DNA from 2 places in the Halobacillus sp. Marseille-Q1614 genome. Region 2 is predicted to be linked to the other one. Evidence: a T-box and tRNA genes for the amino acid it is inferred to sense, from the RefSeq annotation. Region 2 holds a T-box; the other holds one or more tRNA genes.
The links. A T-box is a leader RNA that pairs with one kind of tRNA and senses whether it is charged. The one in region 2 lies ahead of trpS (tryptophan--tRNA ligase), so its partner is inferred to be a tRNA-Trp.
Positions count from the first base shown of each region.

Region 1: it has a tRNA-Trp gene. The T-box ahead of trpS (tryptophan--tRNA ligase) is inferred to sense a tRNA for this amino acid. The anticodon was not compared.

Region 1 covers NZ_CADDWH010000001.1:2,075,767-2,081,776, reverse strand. The annotation lists rRNA gene HUS26_RS10550 (23S ribosomal RNA) at 1-2,563, shown strand, start outside; rRNA gene rrf (5S ribosomal RNA) at 2,734-2,847, shown strand; tRNA gene HUS26_RS10540 (tRNA-Asn) at 2,857-2,931, shown strand; tRNA gene HUS26_RS10535 (tRNA-Ser) at 2,936-3,028, shown strand; tRNA gene HUS26_RS10530 (tRNA-Glu) at 3,046-3,120, shown strand; tRNA gene HUS26_RS10525 (tRNA-Val) at 3,127-3,202, shown strand; tRNA gene HUS26_RS10520 (tRNA-Met) at 3,239-3,315, shown strand; tRNA gene HUS26_RS10515 (tRNA-Asp) at 3,329-3,405, shown strand; tRNA gene HUS26_RS10510 (tRNA-Phe) at 3,468-3,543, shown strand; tRNA gene HUS26_RS10505 (tRNA-Thr) at 3,555-3,630, shown strand; tRNA gene HUS26_RS10500 (tRNA-Tyr) at 3,641-3,726, shown strand; tRNA gene HUS26_RS10495 (tRNA-Trp) at 3,748-3,818, shown strand; tRNA gene HUS26_RS10490 (tRNA-His) at 3,830-3,905, shown strand; tRNA gene HUS26_RS10485 (tRNA-Gln) at 3,925-3,999, shown strand; tRNA gene HUS26_RS10480 (tRNA-Gly) at 4,004-4,075, shown strand; tRNA gene HUS26_RS10475 (tRNA-Cys) at 4,131-4,204, shown strand; tRNA gene HUS26_RS10470 (tRNA-Leu) at 4,209-4,290, shown strand; gene HUS26_RS10465 (hypothetical protein) at 4,627-5,223, shown strand; gene HUS26_RS10460 (sodium:alanine symporter family protein) at 5,625-6,010, shown strand, end outside.
Region 2 covers NZ_CADDWH010000001.1:1,900,190-1,906,199, forward strand. The annotation lists gene HUS26_RS09580 (peptide ABC transporter substrate-binding protein) at 1-522, opposite strand, end outside; gene HUS26_RS09585 (DUF3899 domain-containing protein) at 931-1,311, shown strand; T-box leader at 1,356-1,552, shown strand; gene trpS (tryptophan--tRNA ligase) at 1,697-2,695, shown strand; gene HUS26_RS09595 (YjbA family protein) at 2,722-3,483, opposite strand; gene HUS26_RS09600 (hypothetical protein) at 3,575-3,775, opposite strand; gene HUS26_RS09605 (LCP family protein) at 3,934-4,917, shown strand; gene fabF (beta-ketoacyl-ACP synthase II) at 5,032-6,010, opposite strand, start outside.

The DNA of each region.
Region 1 (6,010 bases), 180 kb from region 2:
CCATAGAGGGTAACAGCCCTGTACTCGACATCCTTTCTCCTCCGGAGTGTATCCTGAGTACGGCGGAACACGAGGAATTCCGTCGGAATCCGGGAGGACCATCTCCCAAGGCTAAATACTCCCTAGTGACCGATAGCGAACCAGTACCGTGAGGGAAAGGTGAAAAGCACCCCGGAAGGGGAGTGAAAGAGAACCTGAAACCGTGTGCCTACAAGTAGTCGGAGCCCATTCATGGGTGACGGCGTGCCTTTTGTAGAATGAACCGGCGAGTTACGACCGTATGCAAGGTTAAGCTGATGAGAAGCGGAGCCGCAGCGAAAGCGAGTCTGAATAGGGCGATTTGAGTATGCGGTCGTAGACCCGAAACCGTGTGATCTACCCATGTCCAGGGTGAAGGTCAGGTAACACTGACTGGAGGCCCGAACCCACGCAAGTTGAAAATTGCGGGGATGAGGTGTGGGTAGGGGTGAAATGCCAATCGAACACGGAGATAGCTGGTTCTCTCCGAAATAGCTTTAGGGCTAGCCTCAGAATAGAAAGTCTTGGAGGTAGAGCACTGATTGGACGAGGGGCCCCTACCGGGTTACCGAATTCAGTCAAACTCCGAATGCCAATGACTTTGTTCTGGGAGTCAGACCATGGGTGATAAGGTTCATGGTCGAGAGGGGAACAGCCCAGACCGCCAGCTAAGGTCCCTAAGTGTGTGTTAAGTGGAAAAGGATGTGGAGTTGCTTAGACAACCAGGATGTTGGCTTAGAAGCAGCCATCATTGAAAGAGTGCGTAATAGCTCACTGGTCGAGTGACTCCGCGCCGAAAATATACCGGGGCTAAACACACCACCGAAGCTGCGGATTGATCCTGATGGATCAGTGGTAGGAGAGCGTTCTAAGGGCGGCGAAGTCAGACCGTAAGGACTGGTGGAGCGCTTAGAAGTGAGAATGCCGGTATGAGTAGCGAAAAAAGAGTGAGAATCTCTTTCACCGAAAGCCTAAGGTTTCCTGAGGAAGGCTCGTCCTCTCAGGGTTAGTCGGGACCTAAGCCGAGGCCGAAAGGCGTAGGCGATGGACAACAGGTGGATATTCCTGTACCGCCTCCTTTCCGTTTGAACGACGGGGGGACGCAGGAGGATAAGGAGTGCGCACGATTGGAAGAGTGCGTCCAAGCAGCAAGACGGTCGGATAGGCAAATCCGTCCGGCAACGTCAAGCTGTGATGGGGAGGGAAATAAAGTACCGAAGCTCCGGACTTCACACTGCCAAGAAAATCCTCTAGTGAGGAAAGAGGCGCCCGTACCGCAAACCAACACAGGTAGGCGAGGAGAGAATCCTAAGGTGAGCGGGAGAACTCTCGTTAAGGAACTCGGCAAAATGACCCCGTAACTTCGGGAGAAGGGGTGCTCCTCTGCCGAGGAGCCGCAGTGAAAAGGCCCAAGCGACTGTTTACCAAAAACACAGGTCTCTGCGAAGCCGTAAGGCGAAGTATAGGGGCTGACACCTGCCCGGTGCTGGAAGGTTAAGGGGATGCGTTAGCTTTTAGCGAAGCGTTGAACCGAAGCCCCAGTAAACGGCGGCCGTAACTATAACGGTCCTAAGGTAGCGAAATTCCTTGTCGGGTAAGTTCCGACCCGCACGAAAGGTGCAACGACTTGGGCACTGTCTCAACGAGAGACCCGGTGAAATTATACTATGCGTGAAGATGCGCATTACCCGCGACAGGACGGAAAGACCCCGTGGAGCTTTACTGTAGCCTGATATTGAATGTTGGTACAGCTTGTACAGGATAGGTGGGAGCCTGAGAAGCCGGAGCGCTAGCTTCGGTGGAGGCGCTGGTGGGATACCACCCTGGCTGTACGGACATTCTAACCCAGGACCGTGATCCGGTCCGGAGACAGTGTCAGGTGGGCAGTTTGACTGGGGCGGTCGCCTCCCAAAGAGTAACGGAGGCGCCCAAAGGTTCCCTCAGAATGGTTGGAAATCATTCGCAGAGTGTAAAGGCACAAGGGAGCTTGACTGCGAGACCTACAAGTCGAGCAGGGACGAAAGTCGGGCTTAGTGATCCGGCGGTACCGTATGGAAGGGCCGTCGCTCAACGGATAAAAGCTACCCCGGGGATAACAGGCTTATCTCCCCCAAGAGTCCACATCGACGGGGAGGTTTGGCACCTCGATGTCGGCTCATCGCATCCTGGGGCTGTAGTCGGTCCCAAGGGTTGGGCTGTTCGCCCATTAAAGCGGTACGCGAGCTGGGTTCAGAACGTCGTGAGACAGTTCGGTCCCTATCCGTCGTGGGCGTTGGAAATCTGAAAGGAGCTGTCCTTAGTACGAGAGGACCGGGATGGACACACCGCTGGTGTACCAGTTGTTCCGCCAGGAGCATCGCTGGGTAGCTACGTGTGGACGGGATAAGTGCTGAAAGCATCTAAGCATGAAGCCCCCCTTGAGATGAGATTTCCCCTAACAATAAGTTAGTAAGATTCCTCAGAGACGATGAGGTCGATAGGTCCGAGGTGGACGCGTGGTGACACGTGGAGCTGACGGATACTAATCAATCGATGACTTAACTTTAAAAGAAAAGCGAAAACGCTTAGGCGTTGCCGCTAGACATTCCTTGGTTTGATTCCATCAGTCTTATCCAGTTTTGAGGGTTTACTAAAAAGTTTTAAAATAACCCTTGATATTTTCTCAAAAGGACAATATAATATATCTTGTCCCTAAAAAAGAAACAGATCAATAGATCTGGTGACGATAGCGAAGAGGTCACACCTGTTCCCATGCCGAACACAGTAGTTAAGCTCTTCAGCGCCGATGGTAGTCGGGTATACCCCCGTGAGAGTAGGACGTCGCCAGGTTGATATTATTCCACAGTAGCTCAGTGGTAGAGCAATCGGCTGTTAACCGATCGGTCGTAGGTTCGAATCCTACCTGTGGAGCCATTACGGAGAGCTGTCCGAGCTGGCCGAAGGAGCACGATTGGAATTCGTGTAAACCGTTCACGCGGTTTCGAGGGTTCGAATCCCTCGCTCTCCGCCATTAACATCATAACGTTTGGCCCGTTGGTCAAGTGGTTAAGACACCGCCCTTTCACGGCGGTAACACGGGTTCGAATCCCGTACGGGTCACCACTTCCTGGAGGATTAGCTCAGCTGGGAGAGCACTTGCCTTACAAGCAAGGGGTCGCAGGTTCGAGCCCTGCATCCTCCACCATTGAAAATCTAATGGGAATATAATTTCCCACAATATCGCGGGGTAGAGCAGTTCGGTAGCTCGTCGGGCTCATAACCCGGAGGTCGCAGGTTCAAATCCTGCCCCCGCAACCAAATTATTTATATTGGTCCGGTAGTTCAGTTGGTTAGAATGCCTGCCTGTCACGCAGGAGGTCGCGGGTTCGAGTCCCGTCCGGACCGCCACTGATTACATTATTATACATAAGCTAGTTCAATATTTGAAAATGATAAACTATCATTTGTCTGGCTCGGTAGCTCAGTCGGTAGAGCAACGGACTGAAAATCCGTGTGTCGGCGGTTCGATTCCGTCCCGAGCCACCATTTTTTGACTAGCCGGCCTAGCTCAATTGGTAGAGCAACTGACTTGTAATCAGTAGGTTGGGGGTTCAAGTCCTCTGGCCGGCACCACTTTTAACGTGGAGGGATAGCGAAGTTGGCCAAACGCGGCGGACTGTAAATCCGCTCCCATCGGGTTCGTAGGTTCGAGTCCTACTCCCTCCACCATTTTAATTTTATTATTCAAATAGGGGTATAGTTTAATGGTAAAACTACGGTCTCCAAAACCGTCAATGTGGGTTCGATTCCTACTACCCCTGCTTTCATTATGGCGGTTGTGGCGAAGTGGTTAACGCACCGGATTGTGGTTCCGGCATTCGTGGGTTCGATTCCCATCAGCCGCCCCATTTTTTTATCTAAAAATGTTGGGCCATAGCCAAGCGGTAAGGCAACGGTTTTTGGTACCGTCATGCGCTGGTTCGAATCCAGCTGGCCCAGCCATTATGCGAGAGTAGTTCAGTGGTAGAACACCACCTTGCCAAGGTGGGGGTCGCGGGTTCGAATCCCGTCTCTCGCTCTTGAAAAGCTTCATAATTGCTACATCGAAGAATATAATATATTATTCAATTAGTGGCGGCATAGCCAAGCGGTAAGGCAGAGGACTGCAACTCCTTTATCACCGGTTCGATTCCGGTTGCCGCCTCCAATATGCCGGTGTGGCGGAATTGGCAGACGCGCACGACTCAAAATCGTGTTCCTCACGGAGTGTCGGTTCGACCCCGACCACCGGTACTTAAACGAAAATTATAATAAAAAAACCTAGACGTTTCTATTTTGTAGAAGCGTCTTTTTGTTTTATAAAATAATCATCAAGAGTCCAAAGCGCTCACTGTTACTTTGTATTACCACCTTTATTCGTAAAAGCTTTAAAGCACTACAAATACAACTAAGGGCGCAGGTCATATTAGTTTAATTCTCGACAATTTCCTTCTTGATACTAGTGGTATGTAATCATTTTTTATAAAAAGAAAGATAATCAGTTTTACCTGAGGTTTCAAGGGAAAACAATTTACGGCTGGCAAGTGAGTTAACTTTTGAGAGCGCTTACAAAAATGAGGAGGATACCAAATGAAATTAAAGTCTCTTGTTGCAGCCCTGGTGATTGCTTTAGTAAGTACGTTTGTTCTTGCCCCTGTTAACACGATGGCTGCCTCTCCATCTACCACAGGATCAAAGCTGCTTAAGAACATGAAGGTCACAGGTGATCTTGAAGATGGCAGAACTTTTAAAGGAATGGTTACCGTTGATAACCTTTCTTATGATGAAGAAGAAGGGTTATTAATGAGCGGAGTTGTTAAAGGTGAGGCTGTCTCAGCAGATGGTACCACCACTGATGTAAAAGAAACCTTCGAAAGCGTACCTGCCACTTTAACTGAAGATATGAGCGGTGATACTATGCAAGCTGCTGCTCTAGCACAAGAAGAATGTGACCTCTTAAATCTTGATCTGGGCCCTATTTTCCTCGATTTACTTGGCCTGCAACTTGACCTGTCAGAAATCAATCTAGACCTTACAGCTGTTCCGGGGCCTGGGAACCTTCTTGGAAACCTGTTATGTGCCGTTGCTGGTCTTCTTGATGGTAATGGTTTTCTAACCGGTCTTTTTGATGAAGTATCCGGGCTGTTAAATTCATTATTAGATCAGATTAATTCATTGTTAGGATAAGTGTTTGCCCTGCCAGCCAAGCTGTTTAAAGTCTTTGTTAAAAGCTCAACTAAACCTATTTAAGCTCCACTATACCTTAGAGGTATCTCATTCTAATTCCACTGATTTCAGAGTTGTATCCACTATAAATTTTTAGTAAATTGATCTATTTTCAGCTGTGTATAACAATATTGGTGAACGATTACTTAAAGCTTTCAACGCGATGTTGAAGGCTTTTTGTATTAGTAATTTACTGGTAATCCTCTATTATATGGTAAGCGCTTAAGTAAGTGGTAATAGCCTATCTTTCCTGCTTATGATTATCAGCCTATTAAAGGTTGAAGAGCTTTTCCTGTTATGATAATCTAAGCACTGGTTAGTATTTTTCAGAATAATCTAACAAATTTCCAAGGAGTGGAAAAATGGAGTTTTTAATGGAATTACTGGGGCAGATTAACAGTTATCTCTCCACATACTTAACAGTCCCTATTTTACTGGGAGCAGGGCTGTTCTTTACGATTTTTTCCCGGTTTGTGCAGTTTAGGTATTTAAAAGAAACAATACGCGTTTTATTCGAAAAAACGCCAGGAGATAATGGCAAGGAGATTTCAGCTTTTAAATCCTTCTGTATCGGATCAGCAACTCGAATAGGAACAGGTAACCTTGCTGGTGTAGCTGTAGCCATTACTTTAGGTGGTCCTGGCGCTGTGTTCTGGATGTGGATTGTAGCGCTCGTTGGAGGAGCTACAGCGTTTATGGAAAGTACACTGGCGCAGGTTTATAAAGTACGCGATGGTAAGGATGCTTT
Region 2 (6,010 bases):
CACAGCTTTCACACCAAGTTCTTCAACAGGTGCATCGCCATCAGCGATAGATTGAGCGTTTTCAATAGTGCCGCCCATCATGTATGGACCGTACTCTGATCCAGTTTCTGGATTAACAGCACGCTGCCAAGCATACACGAAATCGTTAGCTGTAACAGGGTCACCGTTAGACCAGACAGCATCTTCACGTAGTGTAAACGTCCATGTAAGACCGTCTTCACTTACTTCGTGCTCTGTAGCAATACCTGGTTCTGGTTCTCCGCCTTCACCTAAACGGTAAAGACCGTCCATTGTGGAACCAAGCCATTGGAATGCAACGGCATCAGTAGCCAATGAAGCGTCCATTGTTGGAATCTCAGAAGATTCTGCTAAGTTAAGTATTTGTTCCTCGGATCCCTCTGATCCTTCGCTGCCTTCAGCTTCGCCTTCAGACCCTGAGTCTGAGCCTCCACCGGAACAAGCAGCAAGGAACATGCTTAGTGCCAGTGCGAGCACAAGCAAAAACCAATTTTTCTTTTTCATCTAGAAAATGACCTCCCCTAAAAAGTCTTAAAATTTCGTGGTGTCTTGTCCACATATCGAATTATACAAGTTTTCTAACTATTTTGCATTCATTATTTTTCAATAATTTTATAAAATCCCTTATTTTATTACGTTCAAGTAACATAAAACAGGTAAAAATACCTAGTTTATTTTACTGAAAATTGTGTTGACTTTTGCGATGCCTTTACTGACGCACTTTAAAGGGTTACAGTGGTCTTTTATGCTAGATAAATATAATAAAGTACTAATGAATTTATAAATAAAAAATTATGTCTTTTAATTTTGAATTTTCAGTAATTTTAATGACATTTATATAATTCCCATCATGTTTTTACATGTTATAATATTTTTTGTAGATTTATGAAAGATTTAGGATGTGAAGTGATCATGAAATTTGTTAGAAATAAGTGGGGATTTTTGGCTATTAATTTTGTTGTTCTTTTATTATACTTTTTGATTTTTTCTCCAGCGTACAGTCTGCTTCATTTTATCGATCTCTTATTTTACCTTTGCTTCTTTTATTTATTTATTGGATTGATCCTGTGGATTATAAAAGGCGGGTTCTTTGATGCAATTACTTACAGTTTCCGCAGGGTATCCAACAGAATCGGAAAGAATAAAGATTATATGGAAGACATTGATGATTTTGAGGAAAAGCCGCTGCCTTCTCAAATGTTTAAGAGAAACGTCGTCCGTTTTTTTCTGTTTCAGGGCATATCGCTGCTCGCAGGAATGGCTGTTCTATTAGTCGTTTATTATATGGCTTGAAATGCTCTTCAGTTTGCTCTATAATTTGTTCAAGATTCTAAATAACGAATGCGAAGAAAAAGTAAAAGTAGTTTTATTGCAAGCTTTCCAGAGAGGCTGCGGTCGGTGTGAGCAGCTAAGCGCAATGAAGCGAAATGGGACTTTGGAGCAGAACCGTAGATTCGGCGTTAACGAATATGAGCTGACTTTTATTTGCATGTAAAAGTAACTAGGGTGGCACCGCGAACCAATCGTCCCTTCCATATAGGAAGGCCGATTGGTTTTTTGTTTATTAGTGTAGCTGACGGAAAAAGAGTAACTTCCTTTTCCTATAAAAATAGGAGGTCTGCTCGCTTTTAAGCGGATGAAAATTCAGCTTATCAAATATATCTAAGAGGTGAGAAAGATGAAAACATTATTTTCCGGAATTCAGCCAAGTGGAACACTTACGCTTGGTAACTATTTAGGCGCAATGACTCATTTTGTTGATTTGCAGGATGAGTATGAGTGCTACTTTTGTATTGTAGATGAGCACGCGATCACTGTACCGCAGGACCGTCTGGCCTTACGAAAAAATATTAAGTCGTTAGCTGCATTATATTTGGCTTCAGGGATTGATCCTGATAAAGCAACCTTATTCATTCAATCAGAAGTGCCGGCACATACCCAGCTGGGCTGGATGCTTCAATGTGTCAGCTACATCGGTGAATTAGAGCGAATGACCCAGTTCAAAGATAAGTCTGGAGATGGTAAAGAAGCTGTCAGCTCAGGACTGCTGACTTACCCTCCACTCATGGCATCAGATATACTGCTTTATCAAACGGACATCGTGCCGGTCGGTGAGGATCAAAAACAGCACTTAGAACTGACGCGTAACTTGGCTCAGCGTTTTAATAATAAGTACAATGACATTTTCACGGTTCCTGAAGTAAGGATTCCAAAAGAAGGAGCGCGTATTATGTCGCTTCAGAACCCTCTGAAAAAAATGAGCAAGTCCGATCCCAACCAAAAAGCTTTCATCTCTATGCTGGATGATGAGAAGAAGATTACAAAAAAAATAAAAAGTGCCGTAACCGATTCAGAGGGTGTCGTCAAATATGATAAGGAAAACAAACCGGGAGTTTCTAACCTGTTGACGATCGAATCCATCTGCCGCGGGGTGTCCATTCAAGAATTGGAGAATAAATATGCAGGAAAAGGTTATGGAGACTTTAAAGCAGGCGTTGCTGAATCCGTTGTCAGGGTATTGGGGCCAATTCAGGAACGTTACGAGCAGCTGATAGATTCTGAAGAATTAGATGAAATTTTAGATCAAGGGGCAGAGGCTGCTTCGTTTAAAGCGAACAAAATGCTGATGAAAGCGAAAAAAGCGATGGGTCTCGGCCGTGTAAGAAAGAAAAAATAAGAAAAAGCCAGGATTGAGGAGCCCCCTCAATTCTGGCTTTTTAAATGCTTCTGATCTTTATGGTTCTCCGCCTGCCACATCGTTTCAAAAAATGGCTGGCCCTTTATAATTTTTCCGCACAGTTCTTCGTGTTGTTTACTCCATCCTTCAATCGTGCCATAGTACAGGCGCTGCCAGGCATCTTCCGTTGTGATGTGCTTAATATCCTGATACTGGGCCGGATCCCATTCTGTCAGCCAGTACCCGACTTCTTCCGGATGATCCGTGTTTTTCAGCTGATCTAAAGCCATCATAAGCAGCTGTTTTAACTGCCGCTCTCTTCTTGTCAGTCCTGCCATTTTTTCAGGGGACAAGGACAAAATGTGATGTTCTTTCGGTGAGACACTTTCGATCATATAAACAGCCGGCCGCTTTCCTTCTACCATGTCGAAAACGAGGCGTTCCTGTCGGGGAATCAGTCGGCTTTTTTTCACGGGAAGCGAATATCCTAATGTATCAAATACGAGTACCCTCTTTCCGTCTGTAACTACGGCTGCATAATCTATGGTGCGGCGTTCCTGATTGTTTTTTACATAGGTGCGTTTGTAAATGTCATCCAGCAAGGATCTTGGAAGTTCTTGTAAATCGTTTTCTATAAACTCGTAGAGATCTTCTTCAATATAAAGTAATGGAATCTGGTCCACCAGCTCAATGCCATCTTCTTTACGCCATTCGTGAAATTGACAAACGTTGTAACCATTCTCTTCTCCTTCAAACCAATTGACCCATAAATCGTGCATATATAACATAGCGCAACCTCACTTTCTTACCCGAAGACTCTTTAGGTTACATTATGACCAATGTTGGTTTTTTTATTCTTAACATCCATCATTTAGTAAATTATTCTTTCATCCATAAAAGAGACACAATAATCATGAATAAACCAAGCCCGGATAGATAACATTCAGGCCGAGACCTTATAACAAGAAGAAACTCAATCCATGTTAATCCTGCAGGGACAAAATTCAAATAGGTTATGGTCACCGTTCCGCCTGCTACAGTAAGTCCAAAGCCTGTTAAGAACACCATCCACTGCCACATCTTCTTGTCCTCCTTGTCCATTTTATAGAGTTTATGTTTACACTCAGATGGACATGCCTCCCAATAGTCGAGCTGTTCCTACATAATTCCTCTTTACTTAAACGTAAATTACAGGTAAATTTAGTAGAGGAGCTTTTCAATAGAAAGGATGATTAAGCATGGTTGCTAAACGCTCTTTACGTAAGCAGCGTAAACGCAAACGTAAGAAACGGCTTTTTATAGCTCTTATATTTTTATTATTTATTACCTCTCTCAGCTATGTAGGCTATGAATATATGATGGGAAAACAAGAATCCCAGAATAAAGTTTCCGGAGATGAGGGAAGTGAAGTTTCCCTTTCGGATATGTCCAGTAAGTATAAGGATGAATTCAAAGGCGTCGATAATAACGACGGTAAAACCAACGTCCTGGTTTTAGGTGTCGATCAGCGTGAAAATGAAACACCACGATCTGATACGATTATGATTGCCCAATATGATGAAAACGGGGAAACAGCCAAAGTGGCTTCACTGATGCGTGATATGTACGTCAATATCCCCGGGCACGGCTATAACAAACTTAATGCCGCTTTCGCCTTTGGCGGGCCTGAACTTATGAGACAGACGATTAAAGAAAACTTCGGTGTCGATGTCGAATATTATGCAATTGTTGACTTCAACGGATTTACTCAAATCGTAGACACACTGGCTCCTAACGGCGTTGAAGTTAATATTGAAAAAAACATGCAGTATAAAGCCGGCGATACCAATATCGATCTTAAGCAGGGAACGCAATCATTAGATGGAGAAGAACTGCTCGGCTACGCAAGATATAGAAGTGATTCCCAAGGTGACTTCGGGCGAGTTGAACGTCAGCAGAAAGTCATTAAACTGCTGAAAGACGAGCTTGTTTCATTTAGCGGTGTTATGAAGGCTCCGAGGCTTATGGGAACGCTGCAGCCTTATGTAGATACCAACATTGGCAGCGGAAAGTACCTCAATTTAGGAAAAGACTTTATTTTTAACCCGGTAAATAATATAGATACCTTTAATTTACCGACTGAAGATAATGTATGGAATGCAAGAATGCCTTATCCGGTCGGTCTGGTACTGCAGCACGATGAGCAGAAAAGTGCCGAAGATTTACAAGAATTTCTCCAATAATATCAATCCCCTGGATAAGAGGCCAGGGGATTTTTTATGGATTATTTACTTTATTAGCTAGGTTAAATGTTGCTATTATGGCGAAAGGGCCGGGGCAGAAGGCTCGCTTTAACGTTATTCAGAATATTTCTTGAAGATCAAGGCTGCATTATGGCCGCCAAATCCTAACGAGTTACTCATAACAGTTGTTAATTCCTGTTTTCTCGCCTCATTTGGAACATAATCAAGATCACATTCAGGGTCTGGAGTTTCATAATTAATTGTCGGCGGAATAATTCCTTCATTAATAGCTTTAAGAGAGATAATAGCTTCTACCGCGCCGGCAGCTCCAAGTAAGTGACCTGTCATGGATTTCGTTGAGGAAATCGCCATCTTATAAGCATGATCTTTAAATACAGATTTAGCTGCAATAGTTTCAAATTTATCGTTAAGGTCTGTGGATGTTCCATGGGCGTTTAAATAATCCACTTGTTCTGCGGAAATACCTGCATCCTTAAGCGCTTGGTTCATTGCACGTGTAGCTCCTTCTCCTTCTGGTGCTGGAGAAGTAATGTGGTAAGCATCACCAGTAGCACCATAGCCAGTCAGCTCACCGTAAATTTTAGCTCCGCGTTTTTGAGCGGATTCAAGCGTTTCAAGAATCACGATTCCTGCTCCTTCACCCATAACGAATCCGTCACGGTTTTTATCAAAGGGACGGCTTGCTGTATTAGGGTCTTCGTTCAGGGATAGAGCACGGGCTGAAGCAAATCCGGCAAAGGACATTTTGTTCATTGGCGCTTCCGTTCCGCCTGTAACCATAATATCCGCATCCCCGCGCTGAATAACTTTGAAGGCATCCCCAATTGAGTTAGCTCCTGATGCACAAGCTGTTACCGTACACGAATTAATTCCTTTAGCACCAAGGGCAATCGAAACTTGTCCAGCTGCCATATCTGGAATCATCATCGGGATGAAGAACGGGCTTACACGGCGGTAGCCTTTTTTCTGGAAAGTTTCAAATTGCGATTCATACGTGTTCATGCCGCCGATTCCTGAACCAATCCATACGCCGATACGGCTGGCATTTTCTTCATTAATGGTAAGGTTCGCG